One region of the Pleomorphomonas sp. T1.2MG-36 genome, then DNA from elsewhere that is predicted to be linked to it. Evidence: riboswitches for the same ligand, from Rfam matches in the RefSeq annotation. Region 1 holds a riboswitch; each other region holds the start of a gene.
The links. Region 1 has a riboswitch for thiamine pyrophosphate ahead of QQZ18_RS22830 (ABC transporter permease). Riboswitches for the same ligand answer to the same signal wherever they lie in the genome.

Region 1 (3,271 bases):
CCAAGGACGTGGTGCGGGCGATGACCGAAGTGTCCGGCCGCGTCGGCGAAACCCTCCGCTGCGCCACCGACGTTCTCGACGCCTCGAAACTGGTCACCGACCGCTCGGGCGACCTGCGCAAGACGGTGGAGCGGTTCCTGAGGGATGTCGCGGCGGCGTGAGGGCTAAAGTCTCATAAATGAGGGGCTGTCATTCCTCGGGAGGCAGCCCGCTCTGTGCTCACGGTTGTCCAATCGCCTGCGGGCTCCGTGGAAATCGACCAAGCTTCGGCAATCAGCCGTAAGTGTAGCAGCACTACATTATTTCCATCCTGAGGCACCCATCAGCAGTTTTCACAGGCAACTTAAGCACCGTTTACCAAAAAAAGGAGACAGTCCTCTCGATTCAGCAACACGATCGTTTCGTTAATTATTGTGACGCCAAACACCATCTAAATTTTAAAGCGACCAGAGAAATATACTGGAGCTTTATAGCATGCTATCTCGCCTCGTATTGTACGGCCGTACCAATATGAAAGTCGGCGAGTCCGCCGGAGCGATCAAAAGCATTCTAGCGGCTGCAAGTGACTACAGCCCTGCCTCCGGACTGACCGGTGGCCTCGTCTTCAACGAAAAATACATGATGGAGGCTGTAGAGGGCGCTCGAGATCAGGTCTCGAAAAGGATACACTCGCTTTTTGAAGATAAACGGTTTGAAGAGATAACAGTTATTGCATTGAGCGCAATTGATAAACGTATTTTCGAAGGCTGGGCTGTCGGGTACGCAGGACGGACGATCGATGCCGAGCGGCTTTACCTAAAATACTGCCCAACGGTAGATATCAACCCGGCAAACATGTCCGCAGTTGGGGTTCTCGACTTCATCAGAGACTTCTGCGCTCTCGACACACTATACGTACAGCGCACTGGCCTTGCTGAACAGCGAATGTCTATTCCGCAGGCACCACAGCAACGGCCATCTTCTCCCAGGCAGGACTCCGGGATTGAGACCATCAAGATCGGGACCAATAGGCCGCTTTCTAACAAGCCAGCTGGGAACGCGTGAAGGCGCCACAAAGCGATATGCAAATAAGGTGTATCACCTTGGGCTCATCAACCAACGCGCCGTACAATGACATCGGCCACCCGTGACGGTCATCATGGCCGAACGGACTGCAATGAGCTGAGCTATTGTTTTTTTGGCACTCCCAACCGGAATCGAACCGGTGTTTTCGCCGTGAGAGGGCGACGTCCTGGACCGCTAGACGATGGGAGCGCGGTACGCTCTGAAAGCGTGGGGCGGATATAGCGAAGCCCCTTGGAGAGCGCAAGGGGGAATTTCATTTTCCGGCTCGGCTTTTACGGAGCCCTGGGGGCAGCCGCGCGCCATTGGCGGAAAGCCGCCCTCGCACCCGGGTGGGGCCATGTCGCCTGTCCGTCTCCTACCCCGCGGGGACCCCTCTCCGATCCCGCCGTCGCGACCCGTCCGTCCCTACGCTCTGGACATCGGCGTCCCGGGCGGTCATAACTGTCGCCGTTCCGAGGGGTGTCCTCCATCCGGGAGGGCTGAGATGATCCGCAAGGCGGATCGAACCCTTCGAACCTGATCCGGGTCATACCGGCGAAGGGACGGAACCTCATGGCCTAAGCCGCGTCGCACGCGGCACATCCAGCCATGTCTCCCCCAACGCCGCTGGCCTATTCGCCCGTCCGGGCGCGGTGTGCGATGGGGATGAAGATGCAGCCGAAGACGATGCTTGCCGCCGGTCGCGGCGTCGCCATCCAGGCGCTGGTGTCGTTCGGCGCCGTGCTGGTCTTGTGGCAGGTGGCGGCGACGGGCCTCGCCCTCCCCGCCTTCCTCCTGCCCTCGCCGGGCGACGTGGTCGCCGCCTATGGCGCCTATGGCTCGCGCCTTCTGACGGAAGCCGGCATCACGCTGATCGAAACCCTGCTCGGCCTTGCCGCCGGCATCGCCTTCGGCCTTCTGGCCGGGCTCGCCGTTTCCGCTTCACCGCTCGCCAACCGGCTGCTGTCGCCGCTCCTGGTCGTCAGCCAGGCGTTGCCGGTGTTCGCGCTGGCGCCACTCCTGGTGCTGTGGTTCGGCTTCGGCCTCGCCTCCAAGGTGGTGATGACGACGTTGGTGATCTTCTTCCCCGTCGCCTCGTCCTTCGCCGATGGCCTTCGCCGCACGCCGCCGCACTTCCTTGACCTCGCCCGCCTCAACGGCGCCGGCGCCTTCCGCACGCTGCGGCTGATCCGCGTGCCGGCCGCCCTGCCGGCGCTGGTCACCGGCATCCGCGTCGCCGCCGTCTACGCGCCGATCGGCGCGGTGATCGGCGAATGGGTTGGCGCCTCGCGCGGCCTCGGCCTGCTGATGGTGCAGGCCAATGCCCGCATGCAGACGCCGCTCCTGTTCGCCGCCCTCGGCGTGCTCGCCGCCGCCACGCTGCTTCTGAAGATCGCCGTCGACCGGCTGACGCTTCGCCTCATCCCCTGGATCGAAAAAGACTGACCTTCGAAAGGACCCGTCATGCGCCTTCTTCCCGCCCTCGCCGCCGCCCTGATGTTCGCCGCCACCCCGGCGTCGGCCGCCGAAAAGCTGTCGGTGATGCTCGAATGGTTCGTCAATCCCGATCATGCGCCGTTGGTGATCGCCAAGGAAAAGGGCATGTTCTCCGCCCACGGCCTCGATGTCGACCTCGTCGCGCCGGCCGACCCGTCGTCACCGCCGCGCCTCGTCGCCGCCGGTCAGGCCGACGTGGCGCTGCACTACCAACCGAGCCTCGACCTCGACGTCGATGCCGGCCTGCCGCTGGTGCGCTTCGGCACGCTGATCGAGACGCCGCTCAACACGCTGATCGTCCTGAAGGACGGCCCGGTGAAGTCGCTGGCCGATCTCAAGGGCCGCAAGATCGGCTATTCGGTGTCCGGCTTCGAGGATGCCATGCTCGGCCAGTTCCTGAAGACCGCCGGTCTCGGCGTCGGCGACGTCGAGCTGATCAATGTCAACTTCGCGCTGTCGGCATCGCTGCTCGCCGGCCAGGTCGACGCAGTGGTCGGCGGTTATCGCAACTTCGAGCTCAACCAGATGAAGATCGAAGGGCACGAGGGCCTCGCCTTCTATCCGGAAGAGAACGGCATGCCGGCTTACGACGAGCTGATCTACGTGACGCGCAAGGATCTCGTCGGCGACAAGCGGCTGCCGGAGTTCCTCGCCGCCGTCGAGGAGGCGACCATCTACCTCACCAACCACCCGGACGACGCCTGGGCGATGTTCATCAAGGCCTACCCCG
Region 2 (3,271 bases), on a different contig from region 1:
AGCTGGGCCTCTCGATGTCGCCGACACCGGAGACCAGTCGGCCGTCGCCATCGACGATCGCGACCGCCCCCCGGTGAAAGCTCTCGACGATGGAGCCGCGCGTGACTTCGACCAGAACCGGATTTTCCATCGAACTCATCGTCCCTGTTTGTCGATCCAGGCGGAGAGACGGGCAATGGCCTCGTCGAGCACCTCGTCGCGCTTGGAAAAGCAGAAGCGTATGAACCGCTTTGGCGGTTCCGAAGCATAGAAGGCGGAAACCGGCACGGCGGCGACGCCGGCCTCTCGCGTCATTCTGAGGCAGGCTTCGGCGTCGTCGTCAATGCCGAGCGGTCCGGTGTCGGTCACCACGAAATACGTGCCGGCCGAAGCCAGCACGGAAAACCCGAGCGTCGCAAGCCCCTTCGAGAGACGGTCGCGCTTGGCTTGCAAGCCGGCGGCGAAGCCATCGAAATAGTCGTCCCCAAATGACAGCCCGTGCGCCACGGCCGTCTGGAGAGCGGGAGGCGTCGTAAAGGTGACGAACTGGTGCGCCTTGGCGATCGGCTCCATCAGCGCCGGCGAGGCGGTGACGTAGCCCACCTTCCAACCGGTCAGCGAAAAGGTCTTGCCGGCCGACCCGATGCGGACGACGCGATCGCGCATGCCGGGAATCTGCATCGGCGAGATGTGCCGTTTGCCATCGAATACGAGGTGTTCATAGACCTCGTCCGAGATCACCACCGCGTCGTGCTTCAGGCAGAGGCCGGCAATCAGGTCCAGCTCCTCACGCGAGAACACCTTGCCCGCCGGATTCATCGGCGTGTTGATCAGGATCGCCTTGGTGCGGTCCGAGAAGGCGGCCGCAAGTGCTTGCGGGTCGACCTCCCAGTTGGGCGGAGCGATGCGAACCGTCTTGGCGATGCCGCCGGCCTGCCGGACGATGGGCAGATAGCTGTCGTAGAGCGGCTCGATCAGCACCACCTCGTCGCCGGGACGGACGAGACCGAGAATCGCATCGGCGAGCGCCTCGGTGGCGCCGGACGTCACCATCACCTCTGTCTGCCAATCGACATCGAGACCGTAGAAGCGTCGGTTGATCGCCGCGACCGCCTGTCGCAGCGCCGGCAGTCCCATCATCGGCGGGTATTGGTTGGGACCGGCAAGGAAAGCCTCGGCGGCGACGCGGCGCACCTCCTCCGGACCGTCGACGTCGGGAAAGCCCTGGCCGAGATTGATGGCGCCTGTGTCACGGGCAAGGCCGGACATGACTTCGAAGATGGTGGTGGGAAGGCCGGTGAAGATGGGATTGGTCGGTTTCATTGTCGATCGATCGTTGCAAAACCCGCCGACCCTAGTGGACCGCCAGCGCCCCCACAAGCCGTTTGCGGCCGCGACGTCCTCCCCGCGCGCATAGCTCGATGTCACGGATCGAGGCCATCGCCTCTGGCGCGATGGGGATCATCCAGCTAAGCTCGTCACATCTCACGGGGTGCCCCATTCGGGGCTGAGAGGAGTTTCTCCAACCCGACGAACCTGATCCGGGTCATGCCGGCGGAGGGATAGAGCCATGCAGACAGTCGCCTGACGCGTTCCGCCGCCCGCAATTCCAACGACGGCCGAACGACCATGATTCTCGACGAACGCACCTACACCATCGCGCCGGCGCATGTCGGCACCTATCTCGACCTCTATGTCCGCGAGGGCATGGCGATCCAGACCGGCCACCTCGGCAAGCTGATCGGCTGGTTCACCCAGGACATCGGCACGGTCAACGACGTCGTCCACATCTGGCAGTACGACGACCTCGCCGATCGCGAGCGCCGCCGCGCCGCCATGGAGGCCGACCCCGCCTGGCAGGCCTTCCGCGCCAAGGCGGCCCCCTACGTGCAGACGATGAAGAGCCGCATTCTCAAACCGACGTGGTTTTCGCCGCTTGGCGGCGCCGGACTGCGACCATGACGACCATCGCCGCGCAACTTCACCAGGCGATCGACCGCCTGCTCGCAGGTCTGCTTTCAGTCATTCTTGCGGTCCTGCTGGTGCTGGTGTTCGGCGCCACGCTGCTGCGCTACGTCTTCTCGACCGGCTTTGTCGCCACGGAGGATCTCGGCATTCTCCTGCACACGGCGCTGGTCTTTCTCGGGCTGCCACTCTGTGCCAGCGGATCGCTCGCCATGCGCATCGATGTGGTGACGCGCCACCTCGGTCCCACGGGACGGAATTTGGCCGATGGCGCCTCCGACGCCGTCACGCTCGCCGCGAGCCTCGTCCTGATGCACGGTGCCGGCAAGGTGGCAGTGCTGATCGGCGGCACCTCCCCCACGCTAGGCATAGCCGAGAGCTGGCGATTCTGGCCGGTGGCGATCGGCGGCGCACTGGCAGCGGCACACCTGATTCTCGGCTCCCTATCCCAGGGGCGGACATGGTTGTTCATCCTTGCCGTTGTCGCCGGTGGAACGAGCCTCGCAGCCCTACCGCACCTGCCCCCGTTCATACCGGTCGCCCTGCCCAGCCTCGTCGCTTGCGCCGCCGCCTGTGCCGCTCTCCTCGTCGGCGCGCCCTTCGTACACTCGCTGATCGTCGGACTCGCCTTCGCCGTGCCCTTCGGCGCCCGTCTGCCCGAGGCGGCTATCGTGCAGCAGACCGTGTCGGGCTTGGGCAAGTTCCTGTTGCTCGCCATCCCCTTCTTCCTCCTCGCCGGCATGCTGATGAGCGTCGGAGGCTTGGCCCACCGCCTCGTCCGGTTCGCATCGACGCTGGTCGGACACCGGCGCGGCGGCATGGCCCAGGCAACGCTCGTCACCAATCTGATGTTCTCGGGCGTCTCCGGCTCGTCGATCGCCGACGCCGCCTTCGGCGCCAAAGTCCTGGCGCCGGCTCTCGTCGCCGATGGCGTCAAGCCCGAGAAAGCGGCGGCAATTGTCGCCGCCACGGCCGTCTTGCCCAACATCATCCCGCCATCGATCGCCTTCCTGCTGCTTGCCTCGGCCACCAACCTGTCGGTCGGGGCGCTGTTCGAAGGCGGTCTGGTGGCCGGGCTGATCCTGGCTGCGGCCATGGCGGCGATGCTGCACGTCTCGGCCGATACCTCGCCCCGCCCCGCCGCCGACCGGCATGAACGTGTCGCCGCTTTCCTCGCGGCCGTTCCCGTGTTCGGATTGGCACTGGTCGTCTTCTTCGGCATCCGCCTCGGGATCGCCACGCCCACCGAGGCTGCCGCCGTCGCCTGCGCCTATGCGCTGGTCGCAGCCTTGAGCGGGCCGAATGGCGGCAAAGCCACGTTCCGGGC
Region 3 (3,271 bases), on a different contig from region 1:
GCGTCGTCATCTGCTTTCCGACGACACCTGTCATAGCGCCCCTGAAAGGGACCCTGACGACCCTCGACAGGGTGCTGGATTTCTACGATCGCACCATGACCATCACGGCATTCGCCGGCGTTGGTCGTCTGCCGGAGATCTCCGCCCCGCTGCTGACGGTCAACGACTGCCCGGTCGGACTGTCCTTCGCCGCCGGGCACTATCAGGACGAGTTCCTGCTGGCGTCGGTGCGCCAACTCCTTGGCGTCGCAGGCTAGAAAAGCCGGTCAGGGAAAAGCGCCGGTCACTCCCTCTTTTCCCTGTAGGATGGGGGGAGTTCGACGGCTATCGACAGGATTTCCGAATGTGCGAGATTGCTCGCCGGCTCGGCTCAGGCAAGGAAGCCGAGGTGTTCGAGTACGGAGACTTCGCGCTCAAGCTCTATCGGAGCGAGTCCCAGAAAGCCGCCGCATTCCGGGAAGCGTCCAATCTGTCCATCCTCGAACAGCTCGCCCTGCCAACGCCCAGGATCCACGCCGTCGGTGAGTATGGCGGCCGCTGGGGTCTGGTGATGGACCGTGCGCGTGGACCGAGCTTCGCGGATCGGATGATGTCGGGCGACCGGAGACTCCATATCGAAGAGCTGGCACGGCTGCACCTTCTCGTGCACCGTCAGCCAGGAAGCGGTTTGCCATCCCTGAAAGCGCGGCTATCGGCCAATATCCAGCGTGCCGAAGAGCTTGATCGTAGCTCGCAGGACCGCCTCCTTCGCCAACTCGACGCACTGCCGGATGGCGACTGCCTATGTCATGGCGACTTTCACCCCTGGAACATTCAAGGCTCCGCCGACGACATCATGGTCCTAGACTGGCTGGATGCGTGCAGCGGCACGCCGGCCGCCGATGTCTGCAGAAGCTATGTTCTGATCCACCATGCCGACCCGATGGCAGCGGCCGAGTACGTTGACGCCTATGCCAGACTGGGCGAAACGACGGCCGCCGACATCATGGCCTGGCTGGCGCCGGTTGCCGCCGCTCGTCTGGCGGAGCGGATTCCGGCCCAAACCGACGATTTGTTGCGGCTCGCTGGCGCACCCCGCAAAGCTTGATGGTGGGCGGGGATGGGGACCCGCCATGATTGGCCGCGCTCCACCTCCGCCACTTGCGCCGCTTTCCCGCCCCGCCTATGCTCCCACTGTCTCAAGGGGGTGTCCGGCTTGGCCGGACTGAGAGGAGCGATCCAACCCCACGAACCTGATCCGGATCATGCCGGCGGAGGGATTGAGCGAGCGGCACGGCCTGTCCGGCAGCCACACGTCTTCTTGTCCGCGGGCGATCTTCGCGCAAGGAGCACGCGATGACCACCCTGACGCTTGCCGACGTTCACACCCTTCATGAGAAGGTGCGCGCCGAACGGCCGCTCGTGCACAACATCACCAACTTCGTGGCGATGAACATCGCTGCCAACGTACTGCTTGCCGCCGGCGCTTCGCCGGCCATGGTGCATTCCATGGACGAGGTGGAGGACTTCGGCCGCATCGCTCGCGCGCTGACGCTGAACATCGGCACGCTTTCGTCCGACTGGATCGCCGGCATGAAGCTGGCGGCGGCCGTGTACAAGGCCGCCGGCAAACCCGTCGTGTTCGATCCCGTCGCCGTCGGCGCGACGCGTCTTCGCAACACCGCCGCCGCCGATCTCGTCGCGATGGGGCCGACGGTGATCCGCGGCAATGCCTCGGAGATCATGGCGCTTTCGGGCGTTGCCGGCCTCGCCTCGAAAGGGGTCGACAGCTCGGCGAGCTCCAATGCCGCTCTCGACAGTGCCGTCGCACTCGCCCGCTCCAGCGGCGCGGTGGTCGCCGTCACCGGCGAGATCGACTATGTCACCGATGGCGCGCGAACCGTTGCCATCGAGGGCGGCCACGAGCTGATGCCGCTGTCCACCGCCCTCGGCTGCTCGCTGACCGGTCTCGTCGGAGCCTTCGTCGCCATCGCTCCGGCGTTCGAGGGCACGGTGGCGGCGCTTGCCGTCTACGCGGCGGCTGGCGCCATCGCCGGCAAGCGCGTCAAGGGACCGGGCTTCCTGCCGCAGGAACTGTGCGACGCGCTCTACGCGCTCGATCTCGCGGGGCTCGAAGTCAACGCGGCGATACGCGTCGCCTGACGTCAGGCCTCGTCTGCCGCCAGTTTCCTGGGCGGCGTCAGAGGTTCGGGAACCGGCCGCGTGGTCAGATTCTCGCGGCCGGCCATGACGCCACCTTGCACCTGCGCCACCAGACGCTCGGCATCGAGACGGCGGATGGTGGTAAGCGCTTCGGTCGTGCGTTCCTCGCTGCAGCCGAGCGCCTTCAGGCCCTCGGCCCCCATGTGCAGGGCCGCGTCGAAGGTCTCGCGCACCTCGATGTCTACGCCGGCACGGATGAGCTCGATCGAGTGGACGCGGTCGTAGGAGCGCACGAGCAGGCGCGCCAAGGGGAAGTGCGCCTTGACGAGCTCGACGATGCGGTTGGCTGCCTTGCGATCGTCGACGCAGACCATGATGACCTCGGCCTCGGCGGCGCCGGAATGTTGGAGCGTATCCAGCCGGGTACCGTCGCCGTAGAAAATGCGGAAGCCGAACCGTCCCGCCTCGCGAATGCGGTCGGGATCGTTCTCGATCATCGAGACGTCGACGCCGCGCGACAGCAGCAACTGTGCGGCGATCTGGCCGAAGCGGCCGAAGCCGATCAGGAGAACGCGGCCGCGCAGGTCGCGCGCCTCCTCGACACCATCGAGCGACTTTTCCTCCTCCCGACGGAAGTGGCCAGCGACGACGAGCACCAACGGCGTCAAGGCCATGGAGAGGATGATCACCGTCGAGAACAGCGCCGCGTCGCCGGTGGGAATGACGCCACCGCCCGCCGCCGCCGTGTACAGGACGAAGGCGAACTCGCCGCCTTGGGCAAACATCAAGGCGCGCCCGAAGGCCGGCCGATGGCCGGAGCCGAAGAGACGCGCCACGGCATAGATGCCGACCGCCTTCACCAGCGCGAAGGCGAAGAGCAGGCCGATCAGCAGCGGCCAGCGTTCGACCACGACCCGGATATCGAGCGACATGCCGACGGCCAGAAAGAACAGCCCCATCAGGAGGCCTTTGAACGGCTCCACGTCGGCTTCCACCTGATGCCTATAGCTCGACCCCGACAGCATGACGCCGGCGAGAAATGTGCCCATCGCCATCGAGAGCCCCACCGCCTCCATCAGCAGCGCCGCGCCGAGGACGACCAGCAGTGCGCCGGCCGTCAGCACCTCGC

Region 2: linked by a shared signal. The riboswitch ahead of QQZ18_RS01760 (NIPSNAP family protein) and the one ahead of QQZ18_RS22830 (ABC transporter permease) in region 1 are both predicted to bind thiamine pyrophosphate.
Region 3: linked by a shared signal. The riboswitch ahead of thiM (hydroxyethylthiazole kinase) and the one ahead of QQZ18_RS22830 (ABC transporter permease) in region 1 are both predicted to bind thiamine pyrophosphate.

Annotation. Positions count from the first base shown of each region.
Region 1 covers NZ_CATNLY010000053.1:28,383-31,653, forward strand. Annotated here, with positions in the region: gene QQZ18_RS22815 (methyl-accepting chemotaxis protein) at 1-161, shown strand, start outside; gene QQZ18_RS22820 (BLUF domain-containing protein) at 475-1,044, shown strand; tRNA gene QQZ18_RS22825 (tRNA-Glu) at 1,179-1,254, opposite strand; TPP riboswitch at 1,511-1,625, shown strand; gene QQZ18_RS22830 (ABC transporter permease) at 1,717-2,490, shown strand; gene QQZ18_RS22835 (ABC transporter substrate-binding protein) at 2,509-3,271, shown strand, end outside.
Region 2 covers NZ_CATNLY010000001.1:363,459-366,729, forward strand. Annotated here, with positions in the region: gene QQZ18_RS01750 (asparaginase) at 1-130, opposite strand, end outside; gene QQZ18_RS01755 (aminotransferase) at 136-1,302, opposite strand; TPP riboswitch at 1,458-1,560, shown strand; gene QQZ18_RS01760 (NIPSNAP family protein) at 1,609-1,941, shown strand; gene QQZ18_RS01765 (TRAP transporter large permease) at 1,938-3,271, shown strand, end outside.
Region 3 covers NZ_CATNLY010000012.1:718,863-722,133, forward strand. Annotated here, with positions in the region: gene QQZ18_RS10255 (amidase family protein) at 1-257, shown strand, start outside; gene QQZ18_RS10260 (phosphotransferase family protein) at 344-1,087, shown strand; TPP riboswitch at 1,173-1,276, shown strand; gene thiM (hydroxyethylthiazole kinase) at 1,336-2,142, shown strand; gene QQZ18_RS10270 (monovalent cation:proton antiporter-2 (CPA2) family protein) at 2,145-3,271, opposite strand, start outside.